3 regions of the Paenibacillus sp. 1182 genome follow, and region 2 is predicted to be linked to each of the others. Evidence: a T-box and tRNA genes for the amino acid it is inferred to sense, from the RefSeq annotation. Region 2 holds a T-box; the other regions hold tRNA genes.
The links. The T-box of region 2 lies ahead of leuS (leucine--tRNA ligase). A T-box ahead of a tRNA ligase gene usually reads a tRNA of that ligase, here a tRNA-Leu.
Positions count from the first base shown of each region.

Region 1: it has a tRNA-Leu gene. The T-box ahead of leuS (leucine--tRNA ligase) is inferred to sense a tRNA for this amino acid. The anticodon was not compared.
Region 3: it has a tRNA-Leu gene. The T-box ahead of leuS (leucine--tRNA ligase) is inferred to sense a tRNA for this amino acid. The anticodon was not compared.

Region 1 covers NZ_JAFICR010000003.1:80,421-86,643, reverse strand. Annotated here, with positions in the region: gene JOD82_RS06080 (N-acetylmuramoyl-L-alanine amidase) at 1-436, shown strand, start outside; gene JOD82_RS06075 (divergent polysaccharide deacetylase family protein) at 411-1,346, opposite strand; gene msrA (peptide-methionine (S)-S-oxide reductase MsrA) at 1,472-1,984, opposite strand; tRNA gene JOD82_RS06065 (tRNA-Leu) at 2,162-2,246, opposite strand; gene JOD82_RS06060 (YhjD family protein) at 2,469-3,005, shown strand; gene JOD82_RS06055 (carboxymuconolactone decarboxylase family protein) at 3,148-3,477, opposite strand; gene JOD82_RS06050 (hypothetical protein) at 3,596-3,817, opposite strand; gene JOD82_RS06045 (hypothetical protein) at 3,958-4,302, opposite strand; gene JOD82_RS06040 (xanthine phosphoribosyltransferase) at 4,404-4,976, opposite strand; gene JOD82_RS06035 (DedA family protein) at 5,061-5,666, opposite strand; gene JOD82_RS06030 (YkvI family membrane protein) at 5,807-6,223, shown strand, end outside.
Region 2 covers NZ_JAFICR010000006.1:38,474-44,696, forward strand. Annotated here, with positions in the region: gene aroE (shikimate dehydrogenase) at 1-242, shown strand, start outside; gene yhbY (ribosome assembly RNA-binding protein YhbY) at 311-607, shown strand; gene nadD (nicotinate-nucleotide adenylyltransferase) at 625-1,215, shown strand; gene yqeK (bis(5'-nucleosyl)-tetraphosphatase (symmetrical) YqeK) at 1,199-1,795, shown strand; gene rsfS (ribosome silencing factor) at 1,792-2,139, shown strand; gene JOD82_RS13715 (CvfB family protein) at 2,136-3,044, shown strand; gene JOD82_RS13720 (class I SAM-dependent DNA methyltransferase) at 3,048-3,821, shown strand; gene JOD82_RS13725 (tautomerase family protein) at 3,894-4,283, opposite strand; T-box leader at 4,468-4,725, shown strand; gene leuS (leucine--tRNA ligase) at 4,787-6,223, shown strand, end outside.
Region 3 covers NZ_JAFICR010000007.1:116,277-122,499, reverse strand. Annotated here, with positions in the region: gene JOD82_RS15640 (DeoR/GlpR family DNA-binding transcription regulator) at 1-549, opposite strand, end outside; tRNA gene JOD82_RS15635 (tRNA-Glu) at 795-866, shown strand; tRNA gene JOD82_RS15630 (tRNA-Lys) at 953-1,028, shown strand; tRNA gene JOD82_RS15625 (tRNA-Leu) at 1,044-1,126, shown strand; gene JOD82_RS15620 (MarR family winged helix-turn-helix transcriptional regulator) at 1,290-1,745, shown strand; gene JOD82_RS15615 (helix-turn-helix domain-containing protein) at 1,931-2,305, shown strand; gene JOD82_RS15610 (helix-turn-helix domain-containing protein) at 2,399-2,782, shown strand; gene JOD82_RS15605 (hypothetical protein) at 2,908-3,129, opposite strand; tRNA gene JOD82_RS15600 (tRNA-Leu) at 3,472-3,554, shown strand; gene JOD82_RS15595 (glutathione peroxidase) at 3,699-4,184, opposite strand; cyclic di-AMP (ydaO/yuaA leader) riboswitch at 4,651-4,823, shown strand; gene JOD82_RS15590 (hypothetical protein) at 4,939-5,334, shown strand; gene JOD82_RS29780 (potassium-transporting ATPase subunit F) at 5,518-5,595, shown strand; gene kdpA (potassium-transporting ATPase subunit KdpA) at 5,745-6,223, shown strand, end outside.

The DNA.
Region 1 (6,223 bases), on a different contig from region 2:
GAATCGGGACAAGGACTACGCACTGAGTGACGACAACCGTTGGCTGCAGTCCAAATCCCGGCACCTTAAAGACCTCGCCCAACGGAAAAGCTTAACAGAACAATTGCCCACCGCTTTGGTTGTAAGCCTGCATGTCAATTGGAACAAACGTGCCGAAAAACGGGGACCCATTGTACTGTATCAGGATGAAGGCAGCAGCTATCTGTTAGCTGAACGGATTCAGCATTCATTAAACCGCTTATTTTGCATGAATAGAAAAACAGTGTACGGAAAGCCCTTTTATCTTTTGAATAAAATTCAGCATCCTGCTGTAATTGTAGAAACTGGATTTATCAGTAACGAACAGGACAGAGCTATGCTTTCCGAGGATCGTGGTCAAAAAAGCATTGCCGAAGCTATTGCCGCAGGCATTATTGCGCATCTGACGGCATGGTAGTGTTGGTGGCTGAGTCTCCCGTCCATCCCCATACAGCTCGTACCAAATCGCTAATACCCACAAATTTGGCGTGCTCCTTTAGCTTGGGAACCGACGAATGAAGAGCGGAGGATGTGTACATACCAGACACGCCGACGTGCCCAATCGTTACGCAGGTGTTGTGCTTATCCAGCCATTCAACCACTTTTGTAAGTTGCCGATTCACATGGGCGAGGTTATGGACATCATCCAGAAAAACATCATTTCGTACTGGTGGCATCCCCTTTTTAGCGGCAAGCTCAGGGACCACTGACCAATAATTAGTACGGCTATCGACAAAAAATAGTCCATGCTCCTTACAAACATCAAGAACAATGGACATAATGCGCTTATCCGAAGTGACCTTTGAACCCATGTGGTTGTTCATCCCTATCGCATAAGGAACATCCTTAATGGCTGCTGTCACCTTCGCACGTACTTCTTCATCCGTCATATTAGCCTTAATTGCTCCAGGCCCAAGCCATTCGGGCTTCCCCTGCTTTGGCTCCATTGGAAGATGGACGATGACATCATGACCGCGCTTATGCGCTTCCATAGCGTCCTGCTTGGTTGTAGGCAGGAAGGGCATCACAGCAACGGTAATCTTAACGGGTAAATTTAAAATTTGCTCAGTTCCTTTCATATTGTTTCCCAGATCGTCAATAATGACAGCAACCATCTTTTGCGGCTCGTCCTGTTTGTCTATTGCTTCTGCAACACCAGTACTACAGACCATGAATAACATGCATACCGAAATACAGAGTACTACGGTTCTTCGCATTTTGGAGCTTGAATGGAATACAGGTACATAAGCTGGCTCTTTCCGAGCGCGAGATTCCTTTAAAGCCTTTTTTATTATATTTCTCATGTGCAGCTTCCGTCGTGTACTCATTGCGGGTCAGCCTCCTTCTCTGTCCCTTCATTGTGTGAGTAACGTCGTCTAAATATGTATAAGGCAGATCCATGGAATACTCCCTGATCTGCCTTATCGTGCGTAGAAACGTATGTTAAAGCCGCTTACCAGTTCTTATCAATAAATTCATCACGACCTGATTGGGCCCGATCTTCCTTATAGTGCTTCACGTTTTTCTTGTGGTAATCCTGATGATAATCCTCTGCAGGATAAAAAATCGAAGCAGGAAGAATCTCCGTTACAATTGGCTTATCAAAGCGTCCACTTTGTGCCAACTGCTCCTTGGACTGTTGTGCAAGCTCACGTTGCTGCTCTGTATGATAAAAAATTGCGGGTTTATACTGTGTACCCCGGTCCTGAAATTGACCTTCCCCGTCGGTAGGATCTGTTTGCGGCCAATATAATTCGAGCAGCTTTTCATAAGGAAACAGCTCAGGTTCAAAAGTAATCTGCACCACCTCGTAGTGACCTGTAGTTCCTGTTTTAACCTGCTCGTAGGTCGGATCGGGAATCGTTCCTCCAGTGTATCCTGACACAATGCCATGAATGCCCGGCTGTTCTTCAAATGGAGTCACCATACACCAGAAGCATCCACCTGCAAAAGTCGCTTTCTCCATCTTACATCCAACCTTTCAATAACTTCATCTTAAAATTTTCTATCATATCTGGAAATCCATAGTTTGCGGGAAGACAAGAAACGTGTTCAGCTTAAACTATGAGCAAATCCCCGGAAATATAAGAAAAAGGTCTCTAAAACTGCTACGAGAGCAATTCTATAGACCTTTTCTAATAGATGCGGTCGAGAGGACTCGAACCTCCACGGGGGGTTAGCCCACACGGACCTGAACCGTGCGCGTCTGCCAATTCCGCCACGACCGCATATAAGTTGTCGTTTATCCTCGAAAGATCAATCTTTCTTAGCGACAAGATAGATCATACCATGCTCATATCGAGATGTCAAACCTTTTATGTTTGTTAATTTCCTCTTGATAAAAAAGGAATAATAAACTAAAATAAGAACATAAGTTCCTGGGAACGAAGGTTCCTTTTCTTCATTCGGTTATGAATTATCATCACATTTTCCTAAGGCGGTGAATGGTTATGATCTCTTCAGATACTACTCAGCATGAATGGTCTCTTGTGAAAAGTTATCTGCTCCTTACCTTTATTCAAAAAGTATTTGAGCGGGACAGCCTAATTCTTGAAGAAAGCGGTATGCTGAAAACCCCTGATCTTTATGTCGAAATGGTTAACGCAGGTGTAGATCGTACCGGGATCCTGCTGTCTGAAATAAAACATGAATTTAATAAATATCACATTCAAGTTCTGGACATACAACAAAACCACTCCGGCGTTCACGCCACCTATATAAGTAAAGGCAATAAAGAGCAGTTCAGTATGGCAATGCCAGCATTCCGCAAAGAAATGTATGAGCGGATGCGAGCATATCTCGGGCTCTCAACCTCTATGCCCCATACAGCTGCCCTTCCTTTACTAGAGAAACATCGCCCCGAATTACCAAACAATTCAACATCCAAACCTCTACGCATCGTTGAACGAAGTTTGGTTACATCCTCTTTAGCTTATAAGCGTAAAACGTCTCGCCCTGCTGCTTTTGCCGCAAGCAGAAGAGCATAATCCCCGCACAACCAACACGCAAAAGAAAAAAGCTTCCGCAGACACCAACTGTGCGCGGAAGCTCCTTTCCATATTCATCATATATCCAAATCGATCTATAACCGCTATGACGAAGTATAAGCTCATCAATTAATGATTCGCCTTATTGCAACGCCTTCTGTACACGCGTTACCCCTTGGCTTAGAGCATGTCCTCCACCTACTGCTGCGGCTACAGCAATGGTCTCCATAATTTCCTGATCACTGGCTCCTTTGGACCGCGCCTCGTCCACGTGATAAAACGTGCATACTTCATTGTTGGCAAATAAGCCAATGCCTAGCGCAATCAGTTGCTTGGTTTTCTCATCTAAGCTGCCGGCTTGAAAGCACTCTCCGGTAAAACGATGATATGCATGAACTACCTCGGGCAACTGATCTTCCAAATGGCTGATTTGATCCTTGTATGCATGTACTTTTTCGTCCATAACCGTCATTGACACAGCACGTCCTCTCTGTTGGATTTTCCTTCATTACTGTGTCCGATTTAGAGTTTCTGTATGCCTAATGAATCACCCAGTTATTTTTATCCAACACCCATTTGAGAACCCATTCCTAATCCAGATCTATCGGATTGTGACGCGGCTCGCTGAACGACTGGTATGTATAGCTGCGATCCAATTTGACCACACGTCGATTCTGGCGACGAATAAGCACCTGTTCCTCATCCCATGCCAGTACAATGCCCACAACATCGTTGGACTCCAATCCATCGCGTACGACACGCACCTTTTCACCGGAGAGTCGATAAGCATCCAATTCTTCGTCCATAATCATCCTTGTCCCCTCCTTATTCACTTTTTTAACATAACGATCATGGTTCTATATACATGAAAAAAGTTTAAAAAGAGACCTAAACGAATCATTTAGGTCTCTTCTCTCTTACTACTTATATGGATTGCCAACAGAGCGACAAATTATCCCGACTGATTCACACTGTGATCATGTTCTTTTGTATCGTTCTTCTCATACCAGAAGTCCAGCACTTGTGCAGACAACACTCGCTGATCTACATACTCCACTTGGTGAGCAGTAAATTCTTCTTTCCAAGAGAAGGACAATTCTTCGCATAGGTTAACCAACGTCAACAACTCAGACCAGGCCACATAGCGTTTATACCAAAAAAACTGAGGATGTTCAATCATATAGGGATACAAATCGTCGAATTCCGTATGCTTACAATCCAAGGCACGCTCAAAGTGTACTTTAGCCGCTGCCAGTTTTTCCAGAAAAAACTGTTCGGTCAATTGTTCTTTCCCCATGTTGCTGCCTCCTCTCCAAAACCTTATCTATATTATAAGCGAAATTGAAGCTCATGCAAAGGTTATTATTAGAAATAAGGATCAGGAGTTTTGAATTGTTACTATTCAGCAAACTCAATCTTGCCGTCAGCTAACGACAAAATTTTGACCAATGACTCTACACGAATACCCTGCTCACGGATGGTTCTCGCTCCGGCCTGAAAGCTTTTTTCCACCGCGACACCAAATCCAACCAACTCCGCTCCGGAGCGTTGAATGATTTTAACCATACCTCGCGCCGCATCACCATTAGCAATAATATCATCAATGAACAGAACACGGTCATCTTCGTGAATAAATTGACGAGACAGCATAATATCCGTAACAATACCTTTAGTAAACGAAGGTACGCGTTCACACAGCGCGTCTGGATCAGCTAATAGGGTCTTTTTACGACGAGCAAATACCAACGGTACACCCAATTCCAATGCTGTCGCAAACCCGATGGCAATGCCTGAGGACTCCACGGTCACTACTCTGGTAATCTTCTCTTCTCGGAAACGTGCTGCGAACTCTCGTCCCATTGCCATTGTCAGTTCTGGATCAACCTGGTGATTAAGCAAACCATCCAGCTTCAGCACATGATCTGATGCAATCACGCCTTCATTTAAAATTCGTTTCTTTAATACTTCCATTACATGACCTCCCACGGCAATCCTATGCGGTAAAAGTACCATACTTCACCCGCCGCTTTCAAGCTATAGCTGCTTTCCATGCGGTCATGTGACATTTTTTTTACGCTTGTTCCAGAACCATGCGGTGATTCCTCCCACAACGATTAAAAGAATAACGACCAGCCCTACCTGATGCGTCACCTTCTCCATTAGCTTCGCCACCTGCTCCCAATGCATGCCCACCGCATGTCCAATCCCCAAAAATGTACCGCACCACAGCAAAGCTCCTGCTGATGCATAACTGATATAGCGGAAAACGCCTAAACGGGTTGTACCTGCCAGATATGAGGATACATGTCTCAAGCCGGGGACAAAATATCCGAACAGGATTCCCCAGGTACCATAGCGCCCAAACCAATTTTCAGAAGAGGCAATCCTAGAAGGCGTAAGCCTCACCCATTTTCCGTATCGATGCAAAAGTGGTTTGCCCAGCAGACGCCCCAATGTGTAGCTAAGCATCATACCCGTCATACTACCGAAAAATGTGACTGCCAGTGCAGCAATGAAGTTGTAGTGCCCTTGAGACACGAGCCCGCCGAAGGCGATCATTAGCACTTCGTCGGGTATCGGCATACCCGCTACTCCAAGTGCAAGCAAGCCGAACATTGCCAAATATCCGTATTCAAGTATCCATGCAAGGATTTGACCCATAAATTACGCTCCCGTCAAGCTATTCATTAATTCACTTTAATTATTTTCAGTCTCATCCAGTCATGTCCTATTTCAGTTGAACATAGTTTGTATTATATGCTCGCTGCAGCGTTATTCAAGCAAGCAAGGAGGGACTGGGGATGAAACGTAATATTCATGTTTTTCAAATTGCTTTTACATACATCGGTACAATCGTCGGTGCCGGATTTGCTACCGGACAAGAAATTCTGCAATTTTTTACGCAGTATGGTCGTTGGGCTACACTCACTATTATGCTATCCACAATCATATTTGTATGGTTGGGTACGAAAATGATGCTGATCGCACATGATATTTCAGCCAAATCCTACGAGGACCTGAACAAACATCTTTTTGGTGCCAATGCCGGGAAATGGATTAGCTGGTTCACACTCATCGTGTTGATTGGCGTAAACAGCGTCATGCTGGCAGGAGCCGGCTCTGTTTTTGTAGAGCACCTTCACCTGCATTACCAAACCGGACTGCTTATTACACTGATTGGTACTTATTTGCTGCTAAGTAAAGGCATTAAGGCCATC
Region 2 (6,223 bases):
CTTTATCGGATGAACTTCCACTGGAAACGAGCTTGATTCCGGAGGGAATCATTGTGAGTGATTTGATCTACAACCCGTTGGAAACGAGACTTTTACAGGAAAGCCGTGAACAGCGCGGCTGCACTGTACATGGGGGCTTGGGCATGTTCGTGTACCAGGGGGCTGTGGCTTTTGAGTATTTTACAGGGGTTGTCCCTGCTGTAGAGCAAATGAGAGCAGCTGTGCTGAGTAGCCTGTCGTAAGTAAGAGGGTACATTAAAATTATGGAAATGCTGCATTGCATATGTGGCGACGAAGGGGTTAAATATACATGTTAACAGGTAAACAAAAAAGATATCTGCGCTCAATGGCGCATCATTTGGACCCGGTTTTTCAAGTAGGCAAAAACGGTACGAATGAGCATCTTATGCGTCACATCAACGATGCGATTGAAAAGCGTGAGCTGATGAAAGTACAAATTTTGAACAACTGTTTGGACGACAAGCATGAAATTGCGGAAGAACTGGCCGCGGAGACAGGTTCTGAGCTTGTACAGATCATCGGGAGCACTATTATTTTGTACAAAGAATCCCGTGACCATAAGGAAATTGAGTTGCCTAGAGGATAACATGCGGGGAGAAAATTATGAAAATCGGTATTATGGGTGGTACATTTGACCCGATTCATATTGGACATCTGCTGGCTGGAGAAGCGGCAAGAGATGCCTATGGACTAGATCAAGTATGGTTTATGCCTTCTCATATTCCTCCGCACAAGCATCAGGCGGGGGCGAGCGGTAAAGAGCGTCTGGAGATGACGAGTGAAGCGGTGGCGGGTCATCCTGCTTTTGAAGTGCTGGATATTGAAGTGCTTCGCGGGGGAGTATCCTATACCATTGACACGATCAAGGAGCTTCAGGAGTTGCATTCTGCTGTGGATTTTTATTTTATTATTGGTGCGGATATGGTGAACTACTTGCCTCATTGGCAGGGAATTGAGGAACTGGCGCAGCGAATTTGTTTCATTGGTGTTCGGCGACCAGGATTCCAGCTTGCAATGGATGAGTTGCCACATTATTTGCAGGACAAGGTACTGTTGGCAGATATGCCAGTGGTGGACATTTCGTCCACGGATATTCGAGAGCGTGCTGCGGAAGGGCGCACTATCCGTTATCTTGTGCCTGATCGAGTGCATGACTATATTACAAGGGGCGGTTTGTATGAAGTACAGCCGTGAGCAATTAATGGAAGCCGTATCTGGTCAAATGCCTGAAAAACGCTGGAAGCACACACTAGGTGTTATGCATACCTCAGTGGAGCTTGCGAAGCGTTATGGAGTAGATCCGGATAAGGCCGAACTGGCGGCTATTTTGCATGATGTAGCGAAATATTGGCCTGTTCAGCAGATGGAAGAAGTGATTCGCAGTCATCCCGAATGTGATCAGGAGCTTTTGGAACATGACAAGCAGCTCTGGCATTCAGAGGTAGGATACTGCGTTGCAGCAAGAGATTACGGAGTGGATGATTCTGAAATAAGGAATGCGATCCGCTGGCATACGTCAGGACGCGTAGGTATGAGCCTGCTGGACAAAGTCGTGTGTCTCGCTGATTACATCGAACCGGGACGGGATTTTCCCGGGGTTGAGCATATCCGTAAACAGGCAAAGAAAAGTTTGGAGCAGGGCCTTGTCGCTGGATTTGACTCCACAATTTCATTGTTGCTGGAGAAGAAAAAGGTTATTTTTCCACTGACAGTCTTGTCGCGCAATGACTTGATTCAACAACTAAAACAGAGAAAAACGGAGGTTCATGAATGACCCTAACTAATGAGCAATTAATGCAAACAGCGGTTGATGCCGCAAATGATAAAAAAGCAATGAATATTGTCGCACTGGATTTGCGGGGAATATCACTAGTAGCTGATTATTTTGTCATCTGCCACGGTAATTCGGATACACAGGTACAGGCGATTGCAACAGAAATTCGCAAACGCGCTCATGATGAAGGTGTAACTATCAAAGGAATCGAAGGGATGGATTCCGCCCGTTGGGTTCTAATGGATTTGGGGGATGTCGTAGTGCATGTCTTCCATCGCGACGAGCGCGAATATTACAACATTGAACGACTCTGGTCGGATGCTAAGGTTGTGGAAAAGGTATGAGTTTGATCGCCGGTACTTATGTCACCATTATGGTGGATCGTGAGGTATCTCCTTTCGGCTACTTTCTCACTGTTGGTGAGCAGGATGTGCTGCTGCACTATACGGAGCTGACACGTGAAATTGAAGTTGGTGAACGGTTGGAGGTATTTATTTTTCACGATACAGAGGACCGTTTGGCCGCAACCATGAAAAAGCCGTTCTTGTCGTTGGGCGAAATGGCTAAGCTTGAGGTGGCCGATGTGCATCCGCGTTTGGGTTGTTTCCTGGAGATGGGATTGGGTCGTCAGCTTTTGCTGCCGATTCGTGAGTTGCCAGAAAACCGAGATTTGCATCCTCGGGTGGGCGACTACGTGTATGCCATTATGGAGCATGACAAGCAAGGCAGATTGCGGGCTAAGCTGGCAGGGGAACAGGAACTGGCTCCGTTGTGCTTCCACGCCCCTGATTCGTGGCTGAATACGTGGGTGCAGGCGACTGTGTACAAGCCGCTTCAAATGGGCACATTCGTTCTGGTGGACGGAGGGGTGCTTGGTTTTGGCGCGATTGGGATGATTCACTCCTCAGAACGCAACCGGATGCTTCGCTTGGGCGAAGAGGTTAAGGTACGGGTCACGCTTGTTCGCGAAGACGGTCGGGTCAATCTGGCAATGTCGCCACGCAAGGAAGTGGGCCGTGATGAGGATGCGGATCGATTGATTGCTTTTCTGAAAGAGCGTCCGGGCGGCGGTATGCCTTACTCCGACGCAACACCGCCGGATATTATCAAGCAACGGTTTGGTATTAGTAAATCCGCCTTCAAGCGTGCGATGGGCAAGCTGATGAAGGAAGGAATGGTTACACAAAAGGAAAACTGGACCTACCTGGTGGAGAAAATGCCGAAACCGAAGGACGGGAATGGGGAATAAAAAATGGCTTCTTACCGGAAGTTTGCCTATGTGTATGATGAGCTGATGCAGGACATGCCGTACCCGGACTGGTTGCGCTTTGCACGGCAGGCTTGGGATCAGTACGGGATGCCGCATACGGTGGCCGAGCTGGGCTGCGGAACGGGTTCAATTACGATTCCCCTGGTTAACTCAGGGTTCGAAGTGGCTGGAATCGACTTATCCTCTGACATGCTGGCAGTAGCCCGTCGCAAAATGGAAACCACTCCACAGGGACAGCGATTGTTTCGTGAGGGAAGCGTTCGCTGGATACAGCAGGATATGAGAGAATGGATTTTACCCGAGCCTGTGGATTCTGTAATTTCTTTTTGCGATTGTCTGAATTACTTGTTGGAGGAAGAAGATATCATTTCTACTTTTCGCAGAACGCATGTTGGTCTGAAGCCTGGCGGAACCTTTTTGTTCGATGTGCATCATCCCCAGACGTTTTTACGTTATGATGAAGAGCAGCCTTTCGTACTGGACGAACGCTCTATCTCATATATCTGGACATGTGCGTTGGACACTCCCCGTTGTGAAATTGAGCATCATCTTAGTATCTTTGCGAAAGCAGAACATGAAGGACGCGATCTATACCAGCGTTTCGAGGAAATACATGTACAACGTGCCTATGACCCAGACTGGATGAAGGCAGAATTGTCCAAAGCGGGTTTTCGCGATGTGAAGGTATATGCGGATTTTGAATGGGTAGAAGCAGAAGATGACGCGGCGAGACTGTTTTATGTTGCTGTAAAATAGCAAAGATTCATTGAACGAATATGGGAAAAAAAAGACGCTTTTCATGATGACATGAAGGGCGTCTTTTTGCACTTATATATTCACTTTATAGTTCAACTGAAGCTCATCACCCGGTACACCCCGAATGCCCCAGTTCTGTTTGGGTGTTTCAAATATAGTAATCTCAAGATCCTGTGGAGAAATACCCAAAAGATCGTTAATTCTTTGGAATAACAGGCTAATGAGTTGCTTCTTAGCTTCTATCGTTCTGCCTTCAAAGATACTGATTTCAATAATGGTGTACGCCTCAGAGCGACCATCGGCATATATAAAATCTTCCTGATCCATAGGAAAAAAACGATGAAACCTCTTGTCAGGAGGATATTTGAACGCATCCACCACAGCAGAATGAATCACCTCTGAAAGTTGCTTTTTGATTGGATTTAGAGTCTCTTTTATTCCGTAAATTTTAATTTGTGCCATGTCTCAGCTCACCTTTCTTATCTCAACTCATCTCAGCTTGAAGCGATTTAACTCGGAATTATTATAAAACATTCGTATGCATGTGTCATGAAAATTTAGTATGGAGAGGGCTCTTAACACCAAAGGTAGTCCTTATTTGACTTTTTTCGCGGTTTTCAATATAATAGTGCCATTATTAACGGTTAAACAATCGCTGATGAGGAATAGTAGCTTTGTCTGGACATGTAGAGAGCCGGCGGGTGGTGCAAGCCGGTTGACAGCACAAAGTGAACTCGCCTCGGAGATATGCGTCCAACGCAGGAACGCCCTATACTGGTGCTTGTATCCTGTTATTAACCCGCATCGGATCACCTCCGTTATCAGGTGCAAAGGGAGTAGAACGCGAAGAACGCTTTCTGCTAACTAGGGTGGTACCACGGGAATATAACCTCTCGTCCCTAGCGCTGACACGCTACGGGATGCAGAGGTTTTTTTGTTGCATACCGTTTGAGGAGGAAAAGACAATGACAGACACACAGCCGAAGCACGGCTATCAACCGCAAAGTATTGAACCAAAATGGCAGAAATATTGGGATGAGAACAAGACGTTCCGCACCGGGGAAGAACCGGGCAAACCGAAGTTTTATGCTTTGGATATGTTTCCGTACCCATCTGGAGCCGGCCTGCATGTAGGCCACCCGGAGGGCTACACAGCTACGGATATTGTTTCACGTTATAAAAGAATGCGCGGCTACAACGTACTGCATCCGATGGGTTGGGACGCCTTCGGTCTGCCTGCGGAGCAGCATGCGCTGGATACAGGGGAGCACCCACGCGAAATTACGGTGAAAAACGTAAATAACTTCCGCCGTCAAATCAAATCGCTCGGCTTCTCCTACGACTGGGATCGTGAAATCAGCACGACGGATCCTGATTATTACAAATGGACACAATGGATCTTCATCCAGCTGTACAAGCGCGGCCTTGCATATGTAGCTGAAGTACCTGTGAACTGGTGCCCAGCGCTGGGAACGGTGCTGGCGAATGAAGAAGTTATTGACGGTAAGAGTGAGCGTGGCGGTCATCCGGTCGTCCGTAAACCAATGCGTCAATGGATGCTGAAAATTACGGAATACGCGGATCGTCTGCTGGATGATCTGGAGGAACTGGATTGGTCTGAGAGTATTAAGGATATGCAACGGAACTGGATCGGTAAGTCTACCGGGGCAGAGGTTCGTTTTCCGATTGAAGGCTATGACGAGCAACTCACAGTATTTACAACTCGCCCAGATACACTGTTCGGCGCAAGCTACTGTGTGCTGGCACCAGAGCAGGAATTGGTGGATATTATCACTACGCCTGAGCAAAAGGATGCTGTACAACAGTACCGTGAACAAGCTGCTCGTAAAAGCGATCTGGAGCGTACGGATCTGGCCAAGGATAAAACAGGCGTATTCACAGGAGCTTATGCAGTGAACCCAGTGAACGGCGAAAAGCTGCCGATCTGGATTGCTGACTATGTACTGGCAGGCTACGGAACTGGAGCGATTATGGCTGTACCTGCTCACGATACGCGTGACTGGGAATTTGCCAAGCAATTCGGATTGAATATCATTGAGGTTGTCCAAGGTGGAGATGTGGCTAATGAGCCATATACTGAGGATGGACCGCACGTGAATTCAGGCCCGCTGAATGGACTTACCAACGAGGAAGCGATTCCGAAGATGATTGAATGGCTGGAAGCCGAGGGCAAAGGACACGGCAAAGTCACCTACCGCCTGCGTGACTGGCTGTTCAGCCGTCAACGCTATTGGGGCGAGCCGATTCCGGTAATTCATCTGGAGGATGGAACGATCAAAACGGTTCCTGAGGACCAACTTCCGCTCGTACTGCCGGAGATGGACAATATTAAGCCTTCAGGTACAGGTGAATCCCCGCTGGCGAACGCAACAGATTGGGTG
Region 3 (6,223 bases), on a different contig from region 2:
CAGGCTTAGTCCGTGAGATGATATGCCTCCAATCCCGATAAAAGCTTTGTCTACAAAATAGTGAGACAAAGTGGCGATTACGGACGAGCCATATACATACCGGTGCTCTTTTTGCAGGCGGCCTCCCAACAGATGAATGGAGACACCGTCTTTTCCAGATAGTACGTCGGCCTGATTAATTGAATTGGTGATAACCGAACATTCCTGCACATTCAGTCTTTCTGCACACGCCTGTACGGTGGTAGAGGAATCCAATATAATACGATCCCTATCTCGTACCATGTTGGCAGCCAATTGTCCGATCACTTGTTTCTCCTCAGATACAGTAAGCAGTCTTTCGTTATAATTTCCAATTGGATCGTGATGCAGTTTAGGGAGAAGGGCGCCGCCGCGGGTGCGAATAATTTTTTGATGCTCCTCAAGTTTTACCAGGTCTCGACGGGCCGTATCCCGTGAAACATTAAAAATTTCACAAATATCATCCACCGAAATACGCTTGTGAAGCTGTAAGTAATCAACGATTTTTAACATTCGTTCTTCCTGATACATAGAAAGCTCCTCTGATATATAATGATTTCGGTATCTCGTAAGTGATTATAAGTAAATGTAAGTGATATTGCAATCATTTATCATGATTTTTCAGGGATTAAATGATTCTAGATAAGTTAATGTAAGTGGACATGCATTTTGTAATGATAAAAACTGCTTTTTTTAAAATTTCAAAAATAAGTATTGCCATTTGTTATTCTATTTGATATACTCTTTCTTGTCGCCAAGTTGGCGCATAATAATAAGGCCCGTTGGTCAAGGGGTTAAGACACCTCCCTTTCACGGAGGTAACAGGGGTTCGAATCCCCTACGGGTCATTGTTGTCTTTATAGACTACATGTTGCATGCTTAAGGGAAATTCCTGAGGTCTGGTCTAATGGCGGACAGCTTGGATGAACAGCATGAGCCATTAGCTCAGTTGGTAGAGCACCTGACTTTTAATCAGGGTGTCGAAGGTTCGAGTCCTTCATGGCTCACCATTTATATTTTGTTATGCGGTCGTGGTGGAATGGCAGACACGCTATCTTGAGGGGGTAGTGAGCGTACGCTCGTGGAGGTTCGAGTCCTCTCGACCGCATCAATGGAATGAACGGAAAAGTCTCTCGCGGTAGAGGCTTTTTTTATTTGTGTAATGATGTAATAAAGTAATGATTATGATGAAATAATGATTCCATAGTATAATATAACGCCATAATGTTATAGAATGATAAGTATAAACTTATGAAGTGACGGTGAAAAATATGGACACTCAACTGTTAGGAAATATATCAGAAAATATTTTGGGCTTGTTTCCGATTGTGAAGAAGAAATTTTTCACCTACGGTCCGCTCGATTTCCCATTACACTTGTCGCCTAATAACTTTCAGGTGCTAATGCTCCTGCGTGAAGTACGTTCGTCTACGGTATCTGATTTATCCAAACAGCTCAATGTCTCACGTCCGAACATGACTCCTCTTCTGGACAAACTGGTGGAGCATGGGTTGGCTGACCGCCAGTCGTGTGATTCGGATCGCAGAGTCGTGAATGTGGCGATTACACAGGAAGGCGATGCTTTTTGTGAACAGGTATTTCATACCTTCTCCAATAAAATTCAAGAAAGACTGGTGTATCTGCCAGAAGAAGATTTATTGCATCTGAGTGAAACTTTGAATGAATTGAAGCATATTTTACTTAAAATCGACAACTCTGCTACGTGATTGGCGTAAGTGGACTGGCTTAAAGACCGCCCTTTCTTCGGAAAACAGGCGGTTTTTGTTGCGTGTTGTGGTATAATGGAAACCAACATACATAATTCGGTAATTTTAGCATACGTGATCTTTGAAATGGGAACAGAGAACATGATATCGTTATTTGAGAGCCTGCTAGGGAGGAAGGAACTTCTATGCAATCTATTTACCATCGCATCGAGGAACTCATCAAGGAACGGGGAATGACGAAAAAGGCGTTCTGCCAGCAGTTAGGCATTAGTACAGGGAACTTCGGGGATTGGAAAAGAGGAAAAACGACGCCGGGCACGAATAAACTCATTGAAATCGCTTCTTTTTTTGATGCGAGTCTGGACTGGATTATGCTGGGTCGAGATATACAGGGTGAGGTGCTAAAGGAGTCGCAAGACCCTTATTTTTTTGACGCTTCAGGGCAACTGAATTGCCAGGGGGAACCGCTTAGTGAGGCGGAAAGAAATTTTATACTTGAGTATATTGAATTTACCCGCTTTCGTAAAGAGAAAAACCAGCGCAATTCTACTATAGGGTAATGGTTGCTTAGGATTTAATGGGGATTACTAATGAGTAAGGCTGAAAAATGAAAATTATTTCAGAAAAAGTTACTGTTTCGGAGGGGAAACATTTTGGGAGATCAAACTATTTATCAACGGATTGAAGCTTTGATTAAAGATCGGGGAATGACCAAGAAGGCATTTTGTGAAAAGCTTAAAATCAGTTCAGGGAATCTCGGTGATTGGAGAAGGGGGAAAACAACGCCGGGTACCACTCATTTAATTCAGATTTCGGACTTTTTTAATGTATCGCTCGATTGGTTAATGAAAGGGATTAAGCCGGGAGAAGGCGTACTTCAGGAGCAGAAGGCTGCTTATTTTTTTGGAGTGATGGGGCCACTGAATTGCCAGGCAGAAGATCTTGAGACGGAAGAACAGAATTTTATTTTAGAATATGTTGAATTTGCGAAATATCGTAAGCAAAAAAGTGAGAAGGATAAAACAAAGCCGGAATGATTTTTTTGGCTAAAGATTGTCTGGGTTGAAAACCCGTAAACGAACTGGAGGGGTTCGCTTTACGGGTTTATTTGGTTTCTTGGTGATATGGAATGACCTGTATGTAACTGGAATGCTTGTTGGATTTAGAGTGGCGATGCCTCCTTATAATCGTTATCGTCGATGTTCAGAATTGCAGCAACTTGTTTTCTGTACCTTTGTGCTTTGCGGGTGCCGTGAATCAGATTGGACAAGCGTGAAGGCGGAATATTGTGTGTCTCACAAAATGTTTTCTGATCCAGTCGAAGTTCGACAAGCCGTTGTTTGATGGCCCACCCGAAGGAGGTGACAGGCATTTTGTTGTTCAAAAGAAATCGCCCCTTACGGATTCTTACGGAATAATTGGTGTGTTATAATAATCATCAGTAAACATGTTAGAATTAACCATCTGAAACTATGATACACTTTTATACGTGTTTTTACAATCGTAAATACGTTATTTCGTCAAATTAATTACTTAGTTAAGTGCTAGGTGGTTCTGATAATCCGTAAGGGGGCAACATTAATGCATAGTTCAGCAAGCGGTTATCTTTATGCAGGACGGTATTATTATCGCTCATATATGTAAGTTAAAATAATTATAATATTTTTGTTTACAAATAGTTGATGAGAGAGTATAATAAATCTGTTGCCTCAATACATTATGATTTGCGGTCGTGGTGGAATGGCAGACACGCTATCTTGAGGGGGTAGTGGGCGTACGCCCGTGGAGGTTCGAGTCCTCTCGACCGCATTATATGCAAGACCTAGTTAAAAAAGCATCCTGACACGGTTTACGTGAAAGGGTGCTTTTTTTGTTAAGCATTTTCGTTATATTCTTTAGCCACGGAAGCCACGGTTGCAACAGGTCGTTTATTAACTGTGATAATGAAGAATGTCAGTTTTGCTGCAAAAGCTTCTCTATATCTCCCGCCAGTTTATCTGGAGTGGTTTGCGGTGCATAGCGCTTAAACACGTTACCTTCTCTTGTAATTAAGAATTTAGTAAAATTCCATTTGATCGCTTTGGACCCTAATACCCCCGGAGCTGTTTGGGTCAGGTAGCGAAATAAGGGGTGTGCTTGATCGCCATTGACATCTGTCTTGGCGAACATCGGAAAGGTGACACCATAATTGATCTGGCAAAACTCGGAGATCTCCTCACTGGAACCTGGCTCTTGTTTGGCAAACTGGTTGCTGGGAAATCCCAAAATTTCGAGCCCCTGTTCATGATACTGGTCATATAGCTCTTGTAGCGCTTTGTATTGGGGGGTTAACCCACATTTGCTGGCAGTGTTCACGATAAGCAGAACGTTCCCTTCAAATGTGGATAACGGAATTTGTTTCCCTTGCAGGGTTTGCGCATCATATTCATAAACGGTCATAGCATCTCTCCTCATTCAATATTCAGCAATTAAATTTTAGACAATTTAAAGAAGGGTTGCAAGCCTGGAAAAGCTGTATAAAGCCTTCAGGCGCTGTAAAATCGTATTTTGCTCAAAACAGTAAATCGCACCGCAAATGGAGCGAATTAAGTTGTTTCTTCTTATAAAAGCGGGTTAAATCGGTGTTTAGCTGGTACATATAGCGTATTTTCTTCTCTTTTTACAAAAAAAGGCCAATAACGCTTTACCCTACGCCAATATTGACATGCTTGTCATTTTCAAAAAGGGATGAAAAACAGAGATTAAAGGAGATGTGAGAAGCATAGTTGCATTGTAAGCGTTATTATTAATCTTCTATGCTCTAAAGCCCGATTTATAACCCTGCAGTTGAGCTTTACAGTCTTCCATGCGCGGGTGTATGATTCAAGACGTAATTTCAAATTAACTTGAATGAAGCAACAACGAAATGTCTATAGCGCTGAATTTTGCAGTTGCAAAAGCGGGGGAACCAATCGAGACTGTACGGCTTCGGAAGCCGTGTGTCTCATGGGGTGAATTTTCCGGTCAAGTGCCAGAAATAGGGCGACTCTCACGTCCGAATCCGACAGCTAACCTCGTAAGCGTACAGGGAGAGGCAACAAACCGCCGTGTGCAGCCATGGTTTATTTTATCATGGATATGTCAGAAGCCGGAGGAAAGCCTTTTTCCTTCGGCTTCTTTTTGTTGTCTTTTTATACCGGGAGAGGAGCTACTGATGGAAGGTCGGTTAATTATTGTCACTGCACCGAATGAAGCGGGCAGAAGTTTTGTGAAATTGCTTATTTTCAAAAAATTGGCGTTTGCAGTTCTCACGAATAGCGCCCAGGAGGAACGACAGCTCAAAAAAATGGGTGTGGAGCACATTGTCCGCATCAATACCATGCAAGCGGGAAAATGGAATTTTCCAAAAAAAGAAATTGGTAGTGTGTATTTGTTCGAGAACAGCTTGAATCTGACTTGCCGTTTCCTGCAAATATGTCGACCACTAACATCGGAATCGATCTATGTTATTACACACGGCTGTAATCCACAAGGAATTTATCGGGGATTGGGAGCGGACCATGTGATCTACACATTGAACGGAGAGGTGGGTTTTCTGCTGAACGGATAAGCACTTATGACATAGTTGTTTTATGATTTTATGATGGAATAAGAATGGCGATCTGAGGATCGATACGGAGGGTATAAACATGATGGATATATACATGCTGCTCGTCATGGCTGTGAGTTATGGAGTGATACTGCTGTTTGTACGCTGGTGTGATGCGCAGACCTCTAAAGGAGGACGAAGAGGATGATCGTTATACTCGGGCTTACGGCTATTGTGTTTATGTATTTAATCTACGCACTCCTGAACCCTGAAAAGTTCTAGTCACTTGTAGGGATAGAGCGGGCGGGAACAACAGATCTGAGCATTAAAGCATCATTGGTAGCAGGTTTTCGCAAACGTGTGCACTTCATAGATGGTCTAATCGGGTCTGTTGTTCCAAACGCAGGAGCATTTTGAAGGAGGAATAGAGGATGGAGCTGCTTCAAATTGGAATTGTGATCGTTATATTGCTGCTCTTGGTAAAGCCAATGGGTACATATATGTATCATGTATTCTCGAATGAACCGAATCGAACGGATCGGATTTTTGGCAGAACAGAAAAGCTGATTTATAAGGTAGTAGGCTTGAAGAAAGTGGAGAGCATGCGTTGGACTACGTATGTTATGAGTTTCATTGCTACGAACGTCGTGCTTGTGGCAATCAGCTACTTGCTGTTGCGTTTACAGGGAATGCTTCCCGGTAATCCGGCTGGAAACAGTAATATGGAAGCATCACTAGCTTTTAATACGGTAATCAGCTTTATGACGAATACGAATCTCCAACATTATAGCGGAGAAAGCGGGCTTACGTATCTGACACAGATGGCGTTCGTCACGATGATGATGTTCACTTCGGCTGCTTCCGGTTTTTCGGTTGCTGCGGCTTTTATGAGAGGATTGACGCGGCGCGG